Regions from separate parts of the Paenibacillus sp. JJ1722 genome, predicted to be linked through region 3. Evidence: riboswitches for the same ligand, from Rfam matches in the RefSeq annotation. Region 3 holds a riboswitch; each other region holds the start of a gene.
What was found. A riboswitch is a leader RNA that binds a small molecule or an ion and turns the genes downstream of it on or off. The one in region 3 is predicted to bind glycine.

Region 1 (3,281 bases), 170 kb from region 3:
AGCGCGGGCGTTTATAAAAGGGTGCTGCCACCACCTCGGCACGCAGGCGTTTGCCACGAATCTCAACCTCCAACGGTGTGGAGAGGGCGCTAAAACGACTGTCCACCAAGGCGAGGCCCAGATTACGCTTCAAGGTGGGCGACTGAGTCCCCGTTGTGACCTCACCAATGTGTTGTCCTTCTGCGAATACCGGGTAATGGGCGCGTGGGATACCGCGATCAATCATTTCCAGCCCGATCAATTTGCGAGGAATCCCTTGTTCTTTCTGACGTTGCAGTGCTTCTCTACCGATAAAATCTCCTTTATTCAGCTTGACGAAGAAACCTAGACCAGCTTCGAGTGGCGAAATCGTGGCAGATAACTCCTGACCATATAGCGGCAACCGTGCCTCAAAGCGTAGTGTATCCCGAGCACCAAGTCCAGCGGGAATCAGCCCATACGACTCACCGGAACGAAGCAAACCCTCCCATACGGCTGGTGCTTCCGCAGCAGGTATATAAAATTCAAAACCGTCTTCGCCCGTATATCCGGTTCGTGAGACAAGTGCTTTTGCTCCGAACAATGGCACATTCTCATGGAAGCGGAAAGATGCCAGATTCGTAATGTCCGTATCTGCCACGGCTGCGGCAATACGTGCTGCCTCCGGTCCTTGCAACGCTAGCAATGCTATCGCATCAGACACATTCTCCATGTGAACGGATGCAGGCATATGGCGAATTAGCCAATCCCAATCCTTATCGATGTTGGATGCGTTCACAACGAGCATGTAGCGTTCCGGTCCTTTGCAGTAAACAAGTAGGTCGTCTACTACCCCTCCATCGGGGTAACACAGGAGTGAATATTGTGCCTGACCTGGTTCCAACTGGCTGACATCATTCGTGGTCACCCTTTGCAGAAAAGCTTCGGCTTCTTTGCCTTCAACCAAAAATTCGCCCATATGCGATACATCGAATAAACCCGCACGTTGCCGGACGGCCTCATGCTCCTTTTGAATGCCGCTAAACTGAACCGGGAGCTCCCAGCCGCCAAAGTCAATACAACGAACCCCAGACTGCGTCCCGTAGGACGAATATAGCGGTGTTTTTCGCAAATTAGTCATTATTCCACTCCTATCCGGTGTGATCGGCTAAACAAAAAAGACAGGCCGAAAAAAACGTATAGACGGCAGTCTACACTCTTTTTTTCAGCTCTGTCCTTGATACCAGAAAGTTACCCCGGTATGTACCGGGTTTCCCCTTGGGTGATCCGCTCCAATAGCGAATGCTCTCCAGAGATGCGTCCGGCAGAGGTCCTTTTGCCTGAGAGATTCACCTGCAATGCAGGTTTACTCCTTCGGCGCTACCTTCGGGATCAACGGTATATTACCTGGCTTTGCAGATAACAACTTGATCCGATTCGCGTGCACTTATGTCTCACAAGCGGCAACAGCTATGCGAATCTTTTTGGCAGTCTCTCCCTCCGCGTTCATCCGCGTTTGCAGTTGTCGGGGTGTTTCCCAAAGCATTTGCTATAACCCATTAATACGCAAATTCATTCAAAATGTCAATAAAAATGTCATCAAAAACAATAGAAAAAACATTTAATATATAAATAAGGATATGTAAGCGTTTGTTATAAGCTATCATATTTTTATATAGTACGCTATATGAGGTGATATGAAGTATTTTTGTTAGTATTATTGACATGAGTGTTCTTGTTGTCATAATCTTAACCTGTCTAGTACAGTGAGCAAAAGCGATTTTATTCATATGGAAGTGAGGGGAACAGAATGGGTGAAGTAAAGCAGCAACTTTGGTATACAGACGAACATGAGTGGGTTCAGCGGACAGAGAATGGAACGGTACGAATTGGTATTACAGACTTTGCACAGCATCAACTGGGTGATATTGTTTTTGTAGAATTACCTGAGGCGGGAGCAACGATTGAGCAGGGAGCGGAGATCGGTACGATTGAATCGGTGAAGACAGTATCCGACCTTTTTGCTCCGGTGACGGGAACCATACTAAAAGTGAATGAAACGCTGGAAAGTACACCTGAGCTAGTGAATGAATCTCCCTATGAAAAAGGTTGGATGATCGAAGTAGAGATGGATAAAGATGTGGAGGAAGCCTTGGGCAAGCTACTGTCTGCGGATCAGTATGAGCAGTTGATTTCCGATGAGCAATAATGGAGCATTGTAGTATGGAGTAAGAGGGTTATTTGTCTGCTCGATTTTTGTATAAAATAGTCGCTATGATTTGACGTAGCGGCTATTTTTTTGTCTTTTTGCAAACGTAATTACGTGTTTTATTCTGATTTAGAGGGTTGTCCCCATATAAGAATCATACATAATCCAGCACGGTTTTTCGACTAATTTCTATAGCTACAGGTCATATTAAGAAGAATTATGCAGGTATAATACCTTCCCGGATAATTTAAATTTAAATGTTGTCATCAACGTTCATGACGAAAGTACGTTTTCATTTCGTTGATGAAGATAGCGCTGTCATTTAGTATGAATTTTAAGAAAAGGTAGTGATGCTTACCTACAAGGAGGATTTGAATATGAGTACATTGGACGCAAAGCCAAGTTCAAAAGGAGGCACTCGTGTCGCCGTACAGCGTTTTGGCCGTTTTCTTAGCGGTATGGTTATGCCCAATATGGGAGCATTTATTGCGTGGGGGCTGATTACGGCACTCTTTATTCCGACCGGATGGTTCCCGAATGAAGGTTTTGCACAATTGGTTGACCCGATGAAAAATTATTTGTTGCCGTTACTGATCGGTTATACAGGGGGCACGATGATTCACGGACAGCGTGGAGGTGTGATTGGTGCCATTATGACGATGGGTGTCATAGTGGGAGCCGATATCCCGATGTTCCTGGGCGCGATGGTAGCTGGTCCGCTGGCTGCGTGGATATTGAAGAAGTTCGACAAGGCCATTGAAGGCAAAGTCAGATCAGGCTTTGAAATGCTGGTCAATAACTTTTCGGCCGGAATTATCGGTGCCATTCTAGCGCTGCTTGCCCATGTGGCGATTGGCCCGATTGTACAAATGATCAGTCAAGTGTTGTCGGCAGGGGTACAGTTCCTCGTGAACGCAGGGCTATTGCCGCTTGTCAACCTCATTATTGAGCCCGGAAAAGTATTATTTTTAAACAACGCGCTGAATCACGGAGTATTGAGTCCGATTGCGTTAGAGGAAGCTGCAAGAACAGGAAAATCCGTACTGTTTATGCTGGAATCCAACCCTGGGCCGGGGCTCGGTATTTTGCTAGCCTACTGCCTGTTCGGCAAAGG
Region 2 (3,281 bases), 1.8 Mb from region 3:
AAATTATGACTTATCCTTCTTGGTCGGTGTGTTGCGTGTAAGTGATTCAGTCAAACGCTTGCCAGTCGGCGTCTGGGCCAAGCCGCCTTTGGCGGTCTCGCGGTGCTTCGACGGCATCGCACTGCCGACTTCAAGCATCACGTCAATGACTTCGTCAGACGGAATAGCGCTGCGCACACCCGCCAAAGCCATATCCGCTGCGGCAAGCGCAGTCACGGCTCCCAGCCCGTTGCGCACGATGCACGGAATCTCCACGAGTCCGGCGACGGGATCGCAAATCAGGCCGAGCGTGTTCTTAAGAGCGAGGCCCACGGCGTGAACAGCCTGTTCAGGCGTACCACCACGCAGCTCGACCATAGCGCCAGCAGCCATCCCGATAGCTGAACCAATCTCAGCCTGACAGCCTCCCTCCGCGCCAGAAATGAAGGAGTTGTTGGCGATCACGTAGCCAATGGCTCCAGCGGCGAACAGGCCGTTCACCATATGCTCATCATCCCAGCCGAACCGCTCCTGCGCACTGATGAACACACCAGGGATAACCCCACATGAGCCTGCGGTAGGCGTGGCGACAATACGACCCATGGATGCATTTACCTCCGACACAGAGAGGGCATAAGCCATGGCCAGCGCGGAGGCATCGCCGGAGCAGGTTTCCCCTGACCGCAGATACTCGGCTAGGCGCTTGCCGTCACCGCCCGTCAATCCACTGCGGGATACGGTGTCTTGTGTCTGACCGCGATGAACGGCTTCCTTCATGACTTCATAATAATCAGACATTTGGCGAAAGATTTCTTCCTCCGTTGTATTCGTCTCTTGTACCTGCTCTTGAATCATCAAACGGCCAATTGTGGTGGATTCTTCAGCGCATAAAGCGCTGATTTCATGCAGATGGCTAAACCGCATCGGATTCAGCTCCTTTTTTCAAATTAATCATCTTAATTTCATACATATGAGGTAAAGAACGCAGTTCCGCAATCAGTTCAGCTGGAGCAGAACTGTCCGTTTCAATGGCGGTGAGTGCTTCACCATCCCGGCCTTTGCGATCTACGTGCATATAGGCAATGTTAATGTGGGCCGCGCCCAGCGCTGAAGTTATCGCGCCCAATGTACCGGGCTTATCCGAGTGGAGAAGCACCAGCGTAGGCAGCTCCCCGGTCAGATTGACCCGGAATTCGTTGAGCTGCTGGACATGGATGCTGCCGCCGCCGATGGAGGAGCCCAACAGTGTGCGCTGATCCTCGCCCTTCCACAGCTCGAAACGGACAGTGTTCGGATGTGGCGCGGGGAGTCCGCTGACGGCGAATTCCACGGCCATCCCGGCTTGCTCTGCCCATTGCTCGGCATCCGGAATCCGGTGATCGTCCGTATCGTAATTAAGCAGCCCTGCGATGAGCGCCAGGTCTGTACCGTGTCCTTTATACGTGTCGGCAAAGGAGCCGTACAGCGTCATGCGGGCACGGTCAGGCTGCGTCCCGAGCCAGTGCCGGGCAACGCGTGCGAGCCGCACCGCGCCTGCGGTGTGTGAACTGGAAGGTCCGGTCATGGCCGGACCGATAATAGAAAATACATCTTTGAAACGCATGGTGTGGCCCCCTGTATGTTCTAATACCATACTATATGGTATTTCCGCGTCTTTGCGCGGTTATGACGGTTCCTAATGCTGACGCACAATGTGAGCACAAAAAAGGACAGGATAAGGAAGTTTCCCTTATCTCTGTCCTCGTTACCTGAGAGTTTCGTGCGGTGTTCTTACCGCCTTACCCCTTGGGTGGCTTGCGCTCTCTCCAGAGTTGCGTCAGATGACGATACATGGACCTGAGAGATTATCCGTCAGCCGGGTGCTGACGTCTTGCTCCTTCGGTGCCGCCAGAGTGTAGGCTCCCTGGACAGACTCTCCCGTCATCTTCATTCGCGTATACCGTTCTACATGTCTTCCTTAGCGTAATGTATGCCGTGCTCGGTGTCAATCACAGGTTTAATTTTTACATAAACAGGTGCGTTTCCAATAAAAAAGATTAAAATTTACATAATTATGGATGAAACCAGGAAGGAATTAGAAGATTGGCGGCTAATCTGATAAAGGACAAGTATATTTATGGAAATCATAGGAGGGATATTGACGTATGGTAAAAGGCTTGCGATTCACAGGTTCACGCTTAAAAGGGATGTTGCATCTAGCAGCGATCGTATCACTGCTGATTGGGATCTTCGTTCCATTCGGTCAGGTCAAGGCGGAGGGAGCATTGACAGTAGCCGAAGCACTTCAGCGCCAAAGCAGTGGAGGTACGGTGACGGTGGAAGGTTACATCGTCGGACATGCTACCGGATCGAAAACGGCTAACTTTTCTTCCCCGTTCGCGAATGATTTTAACGTACTGATTGCCGATCAGGCAAATGAACGTAATACGTCTAATCTGTTGGATGTACAGCTGACTTCAGCGTACAGAGGGCAATATGGGCTATCAGGCCATCCTGAGCTGATCGGCAGCAAAATTCGTGTGACGGGTACACTCGGCGCCTACAATAATTTTGGTGGAGTGAAAAGTCCAAGTGCTGTTGAACTGGTGAGCGGAAGCGAGCCGGGGGAACCAGGCGAACCTGGCAACCCGGGTCAACCCGGTACTACACTGCCGGATGGAAAAGGCAAAAAGGTGCTGTTCGATAATACGCACGCACAGACCGCTGGTGCAGCAGATTGGGTCATTGAAGGCGCCTTCTCCGACTTTGCCAATGGACTGCGTAATGTAGGCTTTACGGTAGACCAATTGAATCGTCCCATTCCTTTTACTTATGGAGAGCAGGCCATAACATATGACAAGCTGCGCCAATATGATGTGTTCATTATTGGTGAAGCGAATGTTGCCTTTAAGGCATCCGAGCAGGCTGCCCTGCTGCAATACGTGAATAGCGGGGGGAGCGTCTTCTTCATCTCCGATCATTATAATGCGGACCGTAACAAAAACCGTTGGGATTCCTCCGAGGTTATGAATGGTTACCGTCGTGGAGCCTATACTAATCCGGCCAAGGGCATGACTGCAGAAGAAGCTGCATCACCGGCGATGCAAGGATTAACAAGCTCCGATTGGCTGGCGGCCAACTTTGGCGTTCGTTTCCGTTACAATGCGCTGGGTGATGTGAATGCTACCGAAATTGTAGCCGCAGATCAATCTTTCGGCATTACCAAGGGTGTGCGCTCGATTGCAATGCATGCAGGATCTACGCTGGCTATTATTGATCCTACCAAGGCTAAAGGCATTGCTTATATCCCTTCAGGCACGAAA
Region 3 (3,281 bases):
CTGGCGGTCTGGCGATCCTGTTCCCCAACTGGATGAGACATACGGTGGATCAGGATGCTGCACGCATGAAGCGGCTGATGCTCAGCATGTTTGATTTAGATACCACTGGTAAAACGGATAAGGAAATTGCTTTGGAGGGGATTGATCGCCTGAGTGCATTCTGGACAAGTCTCGGTGCCCCTTCCACCCTGGCCGATTACAATATTAATGATGAGCAATTGGAAAAAGTCGCAAACATTGCAGCCCGTGAAATGGAATACGGAGGCTTCGGTAATTATAAAAAGCTGAACCAAGAAGATATTTCAGCTATTTTGCACGCATCGTTATAACATTCAAAAGGGAGTGTCCTCAAGCCTGTGATGACTGAGGGCACTCCCTTTTGGAATTTATGAATTAACCGTTTGTCCTTTTTCTTCTACTTGGATAGCTGCCCCTACACTGGCACCTGCAAGAATGCCCTTTTTCTTACTAGAATTCAGAGAATCCATATAGGTTCGGGTTTCTGCGACTACAATTCCTGATAAGCCGAGCAGGGCAATCAGGTTCGGGAAAGCCATCATTGCGTTAAAGATATCTGCCAGCAGCCAAATCGCATCCAGTTTAATGAACGCGCCCCCGGCAACCAGTAGGATGAACAGATAGCGGTATGGCTTAATCCACTTGACCCCAAGCAAATATTCAACACAGCGTTCCCCGTAATAGTTCCAGCCGAGCATGGTGGTGAACGCAAACATAATCAGAATGATTGTGAGCAGTTCTGCCCCCAGCGGGAATGCGCTGGAAAATGCTTGCTGAGTCATCAGGCCCGCATCGGTAGGCCCGCTCCACACACCACTAACCAGTAGCGTCAACCCGGTCATCACACAAATAACCATCGTATCAATAAACACGCCTGTCATGGAAATTAGCCCTTGCTCCGCAGGCCATTTGGTTTTGGCAGCTGCGGCTGCAATCGGTGCGCTTCCCAATCCGGCCTCATTGGCAAAAATACCTCTGGCTACCCCACTTCGCATCGCCAGCATAATCGTAGCTCCGGCAAATCCGCCCGTTGCAGATGTAGTTGAAAATGCCGAATGGAGCACCAGCGCAATTGCGGCAGGTAGTTGGTCAGCAAACCGAATCAGTACGATGAGACAGATCAGTACGTACAAGCCTGTTTTAAAAGGAACGACCTTCGTCGATACCTTGGCAATGCTTTTGAGTCCTCCAATAGTAACAAGTCCTGTAAGGATAGCAATAATCAGTGCCGTTACAATGGGCGGAACGCCAAAACTGTTTTCGGTCGAAGATACAATCGCTTTGACCTGCGGAAACGTTCCAATCCCGAACAACGCTACCAGCATGCCCGAAAAAGCAAACAGCATCGCCAGCGGTTTAAAACGGCGTCCCAGACCTTTCTCAATATAATACATCGGGCCGCCGGAAAATTGCCCATTCCGATCCTTCACCCGGTATTTTACCGCAAGTACACCTTCCGCATATTTCGTCGCCATCCCAAAAAAGGCTGCAACGACCATCCAGAACAAGGCACCCGGCCCGCCCAGCTTAATGGCTGTCGCTACGCCGACAATACTTCCTGTGCCAACTGTAGCCGCCAACGCTGTACTCAAAGCCGCAAAACTACTTACATCCCCGCTGCCTTCATTCGGGGCCTTACCGATCAGCTTGATCGCCAGGGGCAGGCGGAATACCTGCAGCATCTTCAAACGTATGGTCAGCCACAACCCCGTTCCCATGACAAGAATGATGAGAGGCGCCCCCCATATCCAACTGCTAATCGCTTCTAACACATGTACCAAATTCATTTCAACCCGCTCCTCCAGCATATTAGAAAACAAAAAAGAGTCAAATCCGCTGATTCGACTCCTGGAGAGGTTAAAGGCACGAAAAAATACAACCATCTTGCGCAGGTTTCTGCCTCTAATAGCTTATAAAAAAGCCTAGGGCATTCCCTGTCACAGGTTATTCGCGTCTCTGTCCTTTTGCCTGAGAGTTTAAGCAGATGTTCTCTGCGGTGCACCTTCGGCGCCCAATTAAGGGTCTCTCCAGAGTTCTGTCCGTTTACGGTCCCCGCTTGTTGCTGTAATCAGCCTAAGCACCTGAGAGTTTTGCCCCTTCGGTCGGAACTTTCGTTCCATCTCCCGCAAACATCAACCAGACATATGAAATTTTTATTTATTATACAGAAAACTTTCAGCTTATTACAAGTGAAAAGTTTGTGAAGCCCTCTGAAACATTATTATTATGTCTATCAAAAAAAGCGGGTACAGCAGATTGCATCCTTAGGATGTCCTCTGCTATACCCGCCCGAGAAAATTTGGAATTACAATTCTTCACCATTGGTTGCTATCACATTTTTATACCAGTTAAATGAGTCCTTTTTGGAGCGTTTGAGCGTTCCGTTACCGTCATCATCCAGATCAACGTAAATAAATCCGTAGCGCTTGGACATTTCGGAAGTAGACATGCTCACAAGGTCGATAGGACCCCAGCTGGTGTAACCAATCAGATCAACACCGTCGGCAATCGCTTCCTTCATTTGGACAATATGCTGACGCAAGTAATCAATGCGATACGTATCATGCACAGAGCCGTCTTCTTCCACCTTATCATACGCACCCAAACCATTTTCCACGATGAACAGCGGCTTTTGGTAGCGGTCATAAAACGTGTTCAGCGTAACACGCAGGCCGATCGGATCGATCTGCCATCCCCAGTCAGAGGACTGTAAATATGGATTTTTCACGCCGCCAATCAGGTTTCCTGCTGCTTTTTCGCCTTCTGGACCTGCAGATACGGTCAAGGTCATGTAGTAGCTGAATGAGATATAATCGACCGTGTTATTTTTTAAAATTTCGGCATCGCCTGGTTCTGTGTGTATAACAACATTATTTTCTTCAAAATAACGATTCATGTAGTTGGAATATTCCCCACGGGCATGCACATCCGTAAAGAACAGGTTCATCTGATTTTCATGCTGGGCTTTCAGTATATCCTCTGGATTACACGTATGTGGGTAGCTTTCCAAACGAGCCAGCATACAGCCGATTTGAGAGCCCGGGATGATCTCATGTCCTCGTTTTGTCGCCAGTGCACTAGCTACAAATTGATGATGCAGTGCTTGATATATCGCTTGCTGCTTGTTTTCTACGCGGTCAATGACCACCCCGCCACCGGTAAACGGACTCATGGTCATTACATTGATTTCATTAAAGGTCAGCCAGTATTTTACTTTATCCTTATAACGCGTGAACACAGTTTCGGCATAATTTACGTAGTGC

Region 1: linked by a shared signal. The riboswitch ahead of gcvT (glycine cleavage system aminomethyltransferase GcvT) and the one ahead of ACM1ND_RS20800 (alanine/glycine:cation symporter family protein) in region 3 are both predicted to bind glycine.
Region 2: linked by a shared signal. The riboswitch ahead of sdaAB (L-serine ammonia-lyase, iron-sulfur-dependent subunit beta) and the one ahead of ACM1ND_RS20800 (alanine/glycine:cation symporter family protein) in region 3 are both predicted to bind glycine.

What each region holds. Positions count from the first base shown of each region.
Region 1 covers NZ_CP182500.1:4,518,795-4,522,075, reverse strand. The annotation lists gene gcvT (glycine cleavage system aminomethyltransferase GcvT) at 1-1,099, opposite strand, end outside; glycine riboswitch at 1,277-1,468, opposite strand; gene gcvH (glycine cleavage system protein GcvH) at 1,769-2,167, shown strand; gene ACM1ND_RS20005 (PTS mannitol transporter subunit IICB) at 2,545-3,281, shown strand, end outside.
Region 2 covers NZ_CP182500.1:413,683-416,963, forward strand. The annotation lists gene sdaAA (L-serine ammonia-lyase, iron-sulfur-dependent, subunit alpha) at 4-903, opposite strand; gene sdaAB (L-serine ammonia-lyase, iron-sulfur-dependent subunit beta) at 893-1,582, opposite strand; glycine riboswitch at 1,794-1,909, opposite strand; gene ACM1ND_RS01815 (DUF6359 domain-containing protein) at 2,124-3,281, shown strand, end outside.
Region 3 covers NZ_CP182500.1:4,692,010-4,695,290, forward strand. The annotation lists gene ACM1ND_RS20795 (iron-containing alcohol dehydrogenase) at 1-329, shown strand, start outside; gene ACM1ND_RS20800 (alanine/glycine:cation symporter family protein) at 387-1,805, opposite strand; glycine riboswitch at 1,965-2,059, opposite strand; gene ACM1ND_RS20805 (glycoside hydrolase family 1 protein) at 2,324-3,281, opposite strand, start outside.